Linked DNA regions of Duganella zoogloeoides. The protein of the gene in region 2 interacts with the protein of the main gene of each other region in a pairwise test. Links are inferred from orthologs where the notes say so. Each region holds a gene or a part of one and is shown on either strand. Other genes may lie near its edges.

What was found. Proteins that work in one complex are often made in the same cells at the same time.
Region 1: the proteins of cysM (region 2) and accC interact in binary tests that used the Escherichia coli proteins (3 or more experiments, as listed by UniProt). The link is inferred for Duganella zoogloeoides from one-to-one orthologs.

What each region holds. Positions count from the first base shown.
Region 1 is NZ_CP140152.1:5,084,252-5,089,227, reverse strand. Bases 1,134-4,101 are described here. They hold accC (acetyl-CoA carboxylase biotin carboxylase subunit), read right to left. Parts: upstream 3,327-4,101; coding sequence 1,941-3,326; downstream 1,134-1,940. Other genes in these bases: aroQ (type II 3-dehydroquinate dehydratase), read right to left, coding at 3,998-4,101; accB (acetyl-CoA carboxylase biotin carboxyl carrier protein), read right to left, coding at 3,446-3,910; prmA (50S ribosomal protein L11 methyltransferase), read right to left, coding at 1,134-1,944. Also shown: SR858_RS22455 (DUF3426 domain-containing protein), read right to left, coding at 1-1,003; more of prmA, read right to left, coding at 1,012-1,133; more of aroQ, read right to left, coding at 4,102-4,435; SR858_RS22430 (TlpA family protein disulfide reductase), read right to left, coding at 4,529-4,976. UniProt on the Escherichia coli protein: This protein is a component of the acetyl coenzyme A carboxylase complex; first, biotin carboxylase catalyzes the carboxylation of the carrier protein and then the transcarboxylase transfers the carboxyl group to form malonyl-CoA.
Region 2 is NZ_CP140152.1:4,517,690-4,522,634, reverse strand. The notes cover bases 1,000-3,936. They hold cysM (cysteine synthase CysM), read left to right. Parts: upstream 1,000-1,985; coding sequence 1,986-2,888; downstream 2,889-3,936. Other genes in these bases: mltB (lytic murein transglycosylase B), read right to left, coding at 3,752-3,936; SR858_RS19960 (hypothetical protein), read right to left, coding at 2,973-3,317; SR858_RS19970 (FAD-dependent oxidoreductase), read right to left, coding at 1,000-1,800. In the rest of the region: more of SR858_RS19970, read right to left, coding at 1-999; more of mltB, read right to left, coding at 3,937-4,921; SR858_RS19950 (transglutaminase family protein), read right to left, coding at 4,912-4,945. UniProt on the Escherichia coli protein: Two cysteine synthase enzymes are found. Both catalyze the same reaction. Cysteine synthase B can also use thiosulfate in place of sulfide to give cysteine thiosulfonate as a product.

The sequences.
Region 1 (4,976 bases), 570 kb from region 2 along the record:
CGGGCTCCTGCATGTGGTGGTCCACCACGGGCTCGGCCACCAGTGTTTCGGTGCTTTGGAATTCCGGCTCGTAATAGCGGTCTGCGGGCGGGGCGGAGACGGTGCGCAGCAGCGTGTGGCTGGGCGGAATGTCGTCTTGCGCCTGGGCGGCAAGACCGCCATGGGACAGTTGCAGCAGCGCCTGCTCGTCTTCTTCGTCGAGTTCGTCAGGGTGCGGGGAAAAGTCGAGCGTGGGTTCGCGGCGCTCGTCGCTGCGTGCCGGCCTGACTTCCCGGACGACTTGCACGGCCGGCGCCGGTTGCGCGGCCGCCATGCGGGCGTCCAGCGCGGCCAGTTCCACCTCGATCGCCGCTTGCAACTCTTCCTCGGACAGCGTGTCGCCGCTGATCAGGTCTTGCGCGGTCGGTTCGGGGGGCGGGGCGGGCGCGGGTTCGGGTTCGGCCAGTACGGCAGGCGCTGGTAGCGGCTGGGGATCACGCAGCGGCTCGGGCTCAGGCTTGGTGAGCGATACCGGCGCTGCTGGCGGCGCCGGCGGCCGAACACGCCACTGTGCGGGCAATGGCTGCGGCGCAGGTTCGGCCGCAGCAGTCCCGGCCTCATCATCGAAATCCAGGCTCAATGCCGCCACCGAGTCCGGCAATTTGACCTCAGCCATCACAGGCAGCGGGGGCAGGGCAGCGTCATCGACGTCGTCGAAATCGAGATCGAACTCGCTTGGTTCGGCGGCCGGCGCAATGGCGGCAGGAGGCGCAGCGGCATCAGGCACGGAGCCGGCAGGAGCCGCGGCAAGACGAGCAGCGGTAGAAGGAGCTGCTGCAGAAGGAACAGCAGCGGAAGAAACGGCTGGCGCAGCAGGCGGCGCCAGCGGCTCCAGCAACGCAGCATTACCGTCAAACACCTGGTTGCAGGAGCCACAGCGCACTATGCCCCCACGTAATTTCAGCTGGTCATGAGCGACCCGAAATATCGTGTTGCAGTGGGGGCATTTGGTGGCAAGCGCCATGGGTGTGATTAGCGCGCGGCGGGAACCACGTCACTGCCGAGGCGACCGTGCAGGGCGACCCAGCCATCCTGTTCGGCCCATACGCCGAGCTTGATGAACGGTGCGTAAGCGGCAGCCACTTCCTCGGCCTGGCGCGCCAGCACGCCCGACAGGATCAGTGCGCCACCGGGCGCGACGCGGCCCGACAACATCGGCGCCATCAATTTCAACGGGCTCGACAGGATATTCGCCACCACGATGTCGAACTTCTGCTCGGCATGCGCGGACTGGGCGAAGGTGTCGGGCAGGAAGTATTCGATCTCGCAATGGTTGCGCTGGGCATTGTCGGCAGCCGATTCGATCGCTTGCGGATCGATGTCCACACCCACGACTTCACCAGCGCCGACCTTCCTGGCTACCATGGCCAGGATGCCGGAACCGCAGCCGTAGTCGAGCACGGTCTTGCCGGGCGCCGGATGGGCTTCCAGCCATTCCATGCACAAGCGCGTGGTCGGATGGCTGCCGGTACCGAACGCCAGGCCCGGGTCGAGTTCCAGGATCAGCGCGTCAGGATCCGGTGCCTCGTGCCAGCTCGGCACGACCCAGATGTTCTTGCCGATGTGAATCGGTGCGAATTGCGACTGCGTCAGGCGCACCCAGTCCTGCTCTTCCACCTTGCGGGTGGTGAACTTGGGCAGCTTGGCCAGGCCAGCCTGGCCGGCGGCAGCGGCCACGATCACGGCCTGGTCGTCGGCTTCGTCGGTGAGGGCCACCACGCGGCTGTGGTCCCAGGCCGCTTCGGTCGGTTCCATGCCCGGCTCGCCGAACAGCGGACGTTCGGCGTCGGTGCCTTCATCGGCGTCCTCGACGGAGACCGACAGCGCGCCCACGTCCATCAGTGCTTCGGACAGGGCTTCGGCGTGTTCGCGCGCGATTTCGATGACGATTTCGGTCCAGCTCATTGTGGCGCTTTCGGGTTCAGGCTCAGTTTATTGAGTTCTGGCATGTCGGCCAGCTTGTGCTCGAGGTAGTGAATATTGGTGCCGCCTTCGATGAAACGGGCATCGATCATCAGCTCGCGGTGCAGCGGGATGTTGGTCGAAATACCTTCGACGACCATTTCCGACAGCGCGATCTGCATGCGGCGGATGGCCTGCTCGCGGGTGGCGCCGTACGAAATGACCTTGCCGATCATCGAATCGTAATGCGGCGGCACGTAGTAGCCGGCATATGCGTGCGAATCGACGCGGATGCCGGGACCACCCGGCACGTGCCACGACGTAATGCGGCCCGGCGACGGCGTGAACTTGAAGGCATCTTCGGCATTGATACGGCACTCGATGGCGTGGCCCGACAGCATGACGTCGCGCTGGCGGAAGCGCAGCTTCTCGCCGCAGGCGATGCGGATCTGTTCCTGCACGATGTCGATGCCGGTGATCATTTCGGTGACCGGGTGTTCGACCTGCACGCGGGTGTTCATCTCGATGAAGTAGAACTCGCCGTTTTCATACAGGAACTCGAAGGTGCCGGCGCCACGGTAGCCGATCTTGCGGCACGCTTCGGCGCAGCGGTCGCCGATCTTTTCGATCAGCTTGCGCGGGATGCCCGGCGCCGGCGCTTCTTCGATCACCTTCTGGTGGCGGCGCTGCATCGAGCAGTCGCGTTCGCCCAGCCAGACGGCGTTTTTGTGTTCGTCGGCAAGGATCTGGATTTCCACGTGGCGCGGATTTTCCAGGTACTTCTCCATGTACACTTCCGGATTGCCGAAGGCGGTACCGGCTTCGGTCTTGGTCATGGCCACGGCATTGATCAGCGCCGCTTCGGTATGCACCACGCGCATGCCGCGTCCGCCACCGCCGCCGGCCGCCTTGATAATGACCGGGTAGCCGACCTTGCGGGCGATCTGCACGATGGCTTTCGGATCGTCGGGAAGCGCGCCTTCCGAGCCGGGCACGCAAGGCACGCCCGCCTTGATCATGGTTTGCTTGGCCGACACCTTGTCGCCCATGATGCGGATCGATTCCGAACGCGGACCGATGAACACGAAGCCCGATTTTTCCACGCGCTCGGCGAAGTCGGCGTTTTCCGACAGGAAGCCGTAGCCCGGGTGGATCGCTTCGGCGTCGGTCACTTCGGCCGCGCTGATGATGGCTGGCATGTTCAGGTAGCTGAGCGTCGAGGCCGCCGGGCCGATACATACCGACTCGTCGGCCAATTTGACGTACTTGGCGTCCTTGTCCGCTTCCGAGTGGACCACGACCGTCTTGATGCCCAGTTCGCGGCAAGCGCGCTGGATACGGAGGGCAATTTCGCCACGATTGGCAATGAGGATTTTTTCAAACATGGTAGGTTCGCGTATTTCTGTGATCACCGGCAGAGACCGGTAACATCAAGTAGGGAGGGGATGCGGAAGACGGCGCGCCCGTCACCGACAGTGCGGCGGGGCGGGCGCTGAAACTCGTCTTAGCCTATCACAAACAGCGGTTGGCCGAATTCGACCGGCTGGCCATTCTCGACCAGGATCTGGGTGATCGTGCCGGACTTGTCGGCATCGATTTCGTTGAGCAGCTTCATCGCTTCGATGATGCAGAGGGTGTCGCCTTCCTTGACGGTGGCGCCCACTTCGACAAAGGCTGCCGAACCCGGCGCCGACGAACGATAGAAGGTGCCGACCATCGGCGATTTGACGATGTGGCCGGTTGGCTCGGCGGCTACGGCAGGCGCGGCTGCGGCAACCGGGGCGGCGGCTGGCGCCGGCGCTGCATGGTACTGAGGAATGCCTTGCGGCTGCATCATCACCATCTGGTTTTGCGGCATGGCCGACGATTTGACGATGCGGACTTTGCTCTCGCCTTCGGTCACTTCGAGCTCTGCGATGTCGGATTCTGCGACCAAATCAATCAAGGTCTTCAGTTTGCGTAGATCCATGTAACCCCCAGGAATATCTTGTTTTTAAGTGATGACGGCGACGCCTTTTGGGCGCAGCCGCGTTAAATTGCGCGCAGATCGCGTAGATTATCGCCTTTTAAGAACGAAGTCGATGGCAAACCGATATCCTTCGATACCGAGTCCACAGATCGTGCCACTGGCGATCGCGCTCAGGAATGAATGGTGGCGAAACGACTCGCGCTGGTAAATATTCGAAATATGCACTTCTACAAATGGAATGGCCACGCCCGCCAGGGCGTCGCGCAGCGCCACGCTGGTATGCGTGAGTCCACCCGGGTTGATGACGATGGCGTCCACGCCCTCGGTGCGGGCAGCATGGATGCGGTCGATCAACGCCCCTTCGTGATTGCTCTGAAAACAAGACAAGGTGGCGCCAGCCGCTTGCGCTTGTGCCTGGGCTGCGTGTTCCACATCGGCCAGGGTGGCGGCGCCGTAAATCTCCGGCTCCCGGGTGCCCAATAAATTCAGGTTGGGGCCGTTCAGGAGGAGGAGGTTTTTTGCCATGTTCTTGACCGTTTTCCGCGAAAGTTTCGCATTTTGCCGCCAACTGCCTGCATTGGCAAGAGAAAAAAATGCGTGTACCCAGTGTCTGGCAAGTTACAGCGTTGCCAAATCCTTGTGCAGCTCGTCAAACTTCAGCTTGCCCAGGTAAGTCTTCTTGACCTGGCCGTCGCCGCCGATCAGCACCGTGAACGGCAGGCCGCCGTTGACATTGCCGAACTGGCGCGACAGGTCCGTGCCGCTCATGCCGGCCACCAGCACCGGGTAGGTGATTTTATACTTGGCGCTAAATTCGGCGATGTTGGTTGGCGAATCGATACCGATCCCGATAACTTGCAGCTTCTTGCCGGCTTCTCCGGACGAGAGTTCGGACAGCTCCGGCATTTCCTGCACGCACGGCGCGCACCACGTGGCCCAGAAATTGACCAGCATCGCCTTGCCCTGGAACTGCGCCAGCGGCGTGGCCTTGCCAGCCGCGTCTGGCATGGTTTGCGCTAGCAGCGCCTGTACCGGACCGGTCACACCGGCCGGGGCGGTGGCCGTA
Region 2 (4,945 bases):
CGGCTCGGCCGCCAACGCCCGCTTGTCCGCCGGCAGATTAGCCAGGAACTGATGAATCTGCGAGACCACCGCAGCACCTTCGCCCACGGCGGCTGCCACGCGCTTGGTGGAGGCGGCGCGCACGTCGCCGATGGCAAATACGCCCGGCACGCTGGTTTCCAGCGCTGCGCGGCTGGGCAGCTCGCGCGGATAGACGCCGTTTTCGAAGTTGGCGCGGCATTGCGCCTTGGCGACATCGAAACCGGTCCGGATGAAGCCGTGGTCGTCCACGTCCACGCCGCAGTCGCTGAGCCACGCGGTGTTGGGATCGGCGCCGATGAACAGGAACACGCGGCACACATCGTAGTCGGTTTCCTGTTCGGTTTTGGCGTTGCGCACGCGGATCTGTTTCAGGCCGTCGTCGTTGCCTTCCAGCGCCACGATTTCGCTGTGCGTGTGCAGCTCGATATTGGGCGTGGCTTCGATGCGTTCGATCAGGTAGCTCGACATGGTGGCGGCCAGACTGTCGCGGCGGATCAGGATGTGCACCTTGGATGCATGGCCCGACAGGAATACGGCAGCCTGGCCGGCCGAGTTGCCGCCGCCGACCAGCACGATTTCTTCCGAGCGGCACAGCTTGGCCTCGATCGGCGACGCCCAGTAGTAAACACCCTTGCCCTCGAACTGCTTGAGGTTGGCCAGCGACGGCCGGCGGTAGCGCGCGCCGCACGACAGCACCACGGTGCGCGCCTTGAGCTTCTGGTAGCTGCCGCACATTTCCACTTGCAGCGGCCAGGTGTCGCAGATCAGGCGGCCGGTGGGCGCCGGGATGGCGATCTCGACGCCGAACTTCTGCGCCTGCACGTACGCACGGCCTGCCAGCGCGCCGCCCGAGATGCCGGTGGGAAAACCCAGGTAGTTTTCGATACGGGCGCTGGCGCCCGCCTGACCGCCGTAGGCGCGCGTTTCCAGCGCCAGCACCGACAACCCTTCGGATGCGGCATACACGGCGGTCGCCAGGCCGGCCGGACCGGCGCCCACCACGATCACGTCCCACACCTTGTCTTCGCTCAGTTCGGGCAGCATGCCCAGGCAGCGGCCCATGTCCACCACGGTGGGGTTTTTCTTGATGGCGCCGTCGGGGCAGACCACCAGCGGCAGGTCGTCGCCGCTGGCCTGGTGCAGGGCGATCAGGTCGGCCGCGCGCAGGTCTTCGGCCGGGTCGATCACGCTGTACGGGTGGCCATTGGCCGACAGGAAGCTTTGCAGCGCGTGTACCCGGCCCTGGCTGCGCGCGCCGATGATGGTGGGGCCGCCCGAGTTCTGCTCGATCAGGCCCACCCGGCGCAGGATCAACGCCCGCACAATGCGCTCGCCCAGGTCGGCATGCGCGACCAGCAAGGCGCGCAGCGATTCCGGCGGCACCACCAGCACCTCGGTGGTGCCGGCTGCGTAGCCGTTGGCCAGCGGCGAGCGGCCCGACAGTTGCGCCACCTCACCGGCGAACTGGCCGACGGTGTGGGTGATGAACAGCAGCGGGTCGTCGAGGCCGTTGGTGCGGTACATGGCGATCGCACCCTTGAGCACCAGCATCAGGCCATAGCAGGTTTTGCCTGCTTCGATCACCGGTTCGCCGTCCTGGTACGTGCGCGCCTGGCCGAACCGCAGCATGTGCTTGATGTCGCCGGGGCTCAGGGTAGGGAAGATCTGGTAGCCGCGCTTTTCCAGGTCGAGCGTGGGAGCGGACGCGGTAGCCGTGGCCGTGGAAGCGAGGGCGTCGTGCGTTTCTGCGGCGATGGGGTCGAGCGGGGAGATGGCCATGATGTGGAAAGAAGTGGGTGCGCCGGGGTGGCGATTGGATGGAAGTCTAGCGCAAGGCGTGGCGTGCGTGTGAAGAGTTGGCGCGCCTTGACCTTTCGGGAGGGGCCATCGTGGTGCTTGCAATACACGCAAGCCCAACTCGGATTAAAATGGCTGTTCTGACGCACTCACCGACAAAGAAAACGATGGCTTACAAGACTCTGGAAGATACGATCGGCAATACGCCGCTGGTGCAGCTGACCCGCCTGCCGGGCGCCGAGGCGGCGGCACGCAACAATATCATTTTGGGCAAGCTCGAAGGCAACAACCCGGCCGGTTCGGTCAAGGACCGCGCGGCCATGTCCATGCTCAAGCGCGCCGAGGAACGCGGCGACATCAAGCCCGGCGATACGCTGATCGAAGCGACCAGCGGCAACACCGGCATCGCGCTGGCCATGGCGGCCGCGCTGCGCGGCTACAAGATGCTGCTCCTGATGCCGGAAAACCTCAGCGTGGAACGACGCCAGAGCATGGCCGCCTACGGCGCCCAGATCATGCTCACGCCCAAGACCGGCGGCATGGAATACGCGCGCGACATGGCCGAGCAATTGCAAAAAGACGGCAAGGGCATCATCCTCGACCAGTTCGGCAACCAGGACAATGCACGTGCCCACTACGACAGCACCGGCCCCGAAATTTGGCGCGACACCGAAGGCCGCGTCACGCACTTCGTCAGCGCCATGGGCACCACCGGCACCATCATGGGCGTGTCGCGCTACCTGAAAGAGCAAAACCCGGGCGTGCAGATCATCGGCGCCGAGCCGGAAGAAGGTTCGTCGATACCCGGCATCCGCAAATGGCCGGAAGCCTACCTGCCGAAGATCTACGACCGCACGCGGGTGGACAAGGTGGAATCGGTTTCGCAGGCAGCAGCCGAACGCATGGCGCGCCGGATGGCGGCGGAAGAGGGGATTTTCTGCGGAATTTCGGCAGCGGGCGCCTGCGAGATCGCACTGCGCCTGTCGCAAACGGTGGAGAACGCGACGATCGTGTTCATCGTCTGCGACCGTGGTGACCGCTACCTGTCGACCGGTGTGTTCCCGGCCTGATATAGAACGTTGATGCAGAAACTTAAAGCAAACAATCCCGCGCCCCTGGATAAGGGGCCGGGATGATGTGACGACCGGGGTGAATTAACCCTGGCTGCCCGAACCGGAATCGACCGGATCTTTCGGTTTGAACTGTTTGTCGCTGATGCGGAACTTGTTGCGGCGATCGCCCATCAAGTAACGCAGGTCGCGAATGCTCAGATCGCTCACTTCGTGCATGCGAATCAGCAGCGAGGCGCCGACCGGCAGACGGTGGTGACGAATTTTCGAGATCACCGGCGGCGCAACTTCCAGCGCGCGCGACAAGGCCGCATCGTTTTTCAGACGCAGGTTCTCGATCAGGGTATCGAGCAGGCGGTTGGGATTGTATTGCAGCAGGTCATCGCCATCCGCATCGTTGTTCATATCTATGCCGACTTGGTTTGTCATGATTTCGTCTTTTCCTTCTGTAAAGTTGTCCTGCTAAGTACAACACTCGGAGCTCGCTTTGCTGCGTAATGTTCTTCCTTACTCAGGAAAATTCACACACGGACGGAATTCCGGGATAAAAAGTTTCATAATATATACACAATTATACAACATCGCGCCATATAATACTCAGCAGCAATTAAAAAAAGCTTTGCGTGTGTGATCTTGTTGTCAAGATGCAACATTGTGTGAGAATTATACACCGCTTCTTGTGCTAAGCTTCGGTGCCCACATCATATTAGCAACTAAACTTAATTGTAAGGCAATTCTGTTGGTGTGCAGGATATTTTTTTGCCGTGCTAAGTTAGTTGTCGCACGGAAGATAATTTCTATTTAGTAATTAAGATAGTGCTCTCAAGAACTTGTCTCAAGAGCATTTACGCTTCCTTACATCCTTATAGACCAGCCCCTACAGCGCCGTTATTGCCACGCGCATCCTTGATCGCCTGTCCCAGGTCCACGACCGACATCGCATAGAAGTAGCTGCGGTTGTATTGGGTAATGGCAAAGAAATTCGGATTGGCAGCCCAATATTCGGTCGCCTCGCCACCATTTTGCAAGTCTACCAGGCCATACAAATTCTGATCCGGCAATGCTACTGTGGGGACGACACCCGCTGCCGACAAGTCCTGCGGCTTGTATTTTGCCGTCAACCCCTGTTGCAATAGCGGCTCCCAGGCGCGGTTAGCCGAGACTTTGACCGGGTAGGCGATCGGCCCCGTTACCTGGCGCTGCCAGCCATGGGCGGCCAGGAACGACGCCACGCTGCCGACCACGTCGGTGCTCGAACCGAGCAGGTCGATCTTGCCGCTGCCATCGAAATCGACCGCGTATTTCATCGCGCTGCTGGGCATGAACTGCGGCATGCCCATGGCGCCGGCAAACGAACCGAGCATCGAAAGCGGCTCGAGGCCGTCGGCGCGGGCGAACAGCAGCGCCGCTTCCAGCTCGCTTTTGAAATACGCCATGCGCGCTTCGCGCGTCGGGCTCTCGGGATAGGAAAACGCCAGCGTGGTCAGGGTGTCGAGCACGCGGAAGCGGCCAGTGATGCGGCCGTACACGGTTTCCACGCCGACGATGGCAACGATGATCTCGGCCGGCACGCCGTACAGCGATTCGGCGCGCGCGAGCGCTTCGGCATTCTCGTTCCAGAACCGCACGCCGGCGCTGGTGCGCACCGGATCGACGTTCAGGGCGCGGTAGGCCTGCCAGTTTTTCGGCTTGCCCGGCGGCGCCGGTTTGACCAGTTGCACCACCGAGTCCAGGTAGCGCACCTGGTTGATCACGGTGTCGAGCTCCTTGCGGTCGAAACCGTTGCGGATGGCAACGTCATCGAGGAACGTCCGCACTTCCTTCCACTCGCCGAAGTTGACGTATTCGCCGACGTAATCGGTGCCGGGCTTGGGCGCGGGCTTGGGTTCGGCCTTTTTCTTGGGCGCGGTTTTCTTGTGCTGCGACGGGGGCAGCTTGTAGCCGTAGCGGTCCACACCTTGCGCATGGACGCCGGCGGCGCAGGTCAGCAGCAGGGAGGCCAGCAGGGGAGCAATCAGAGGTTTTATCGGCATAGGGGTAACAGTGTTTTAAGCGTC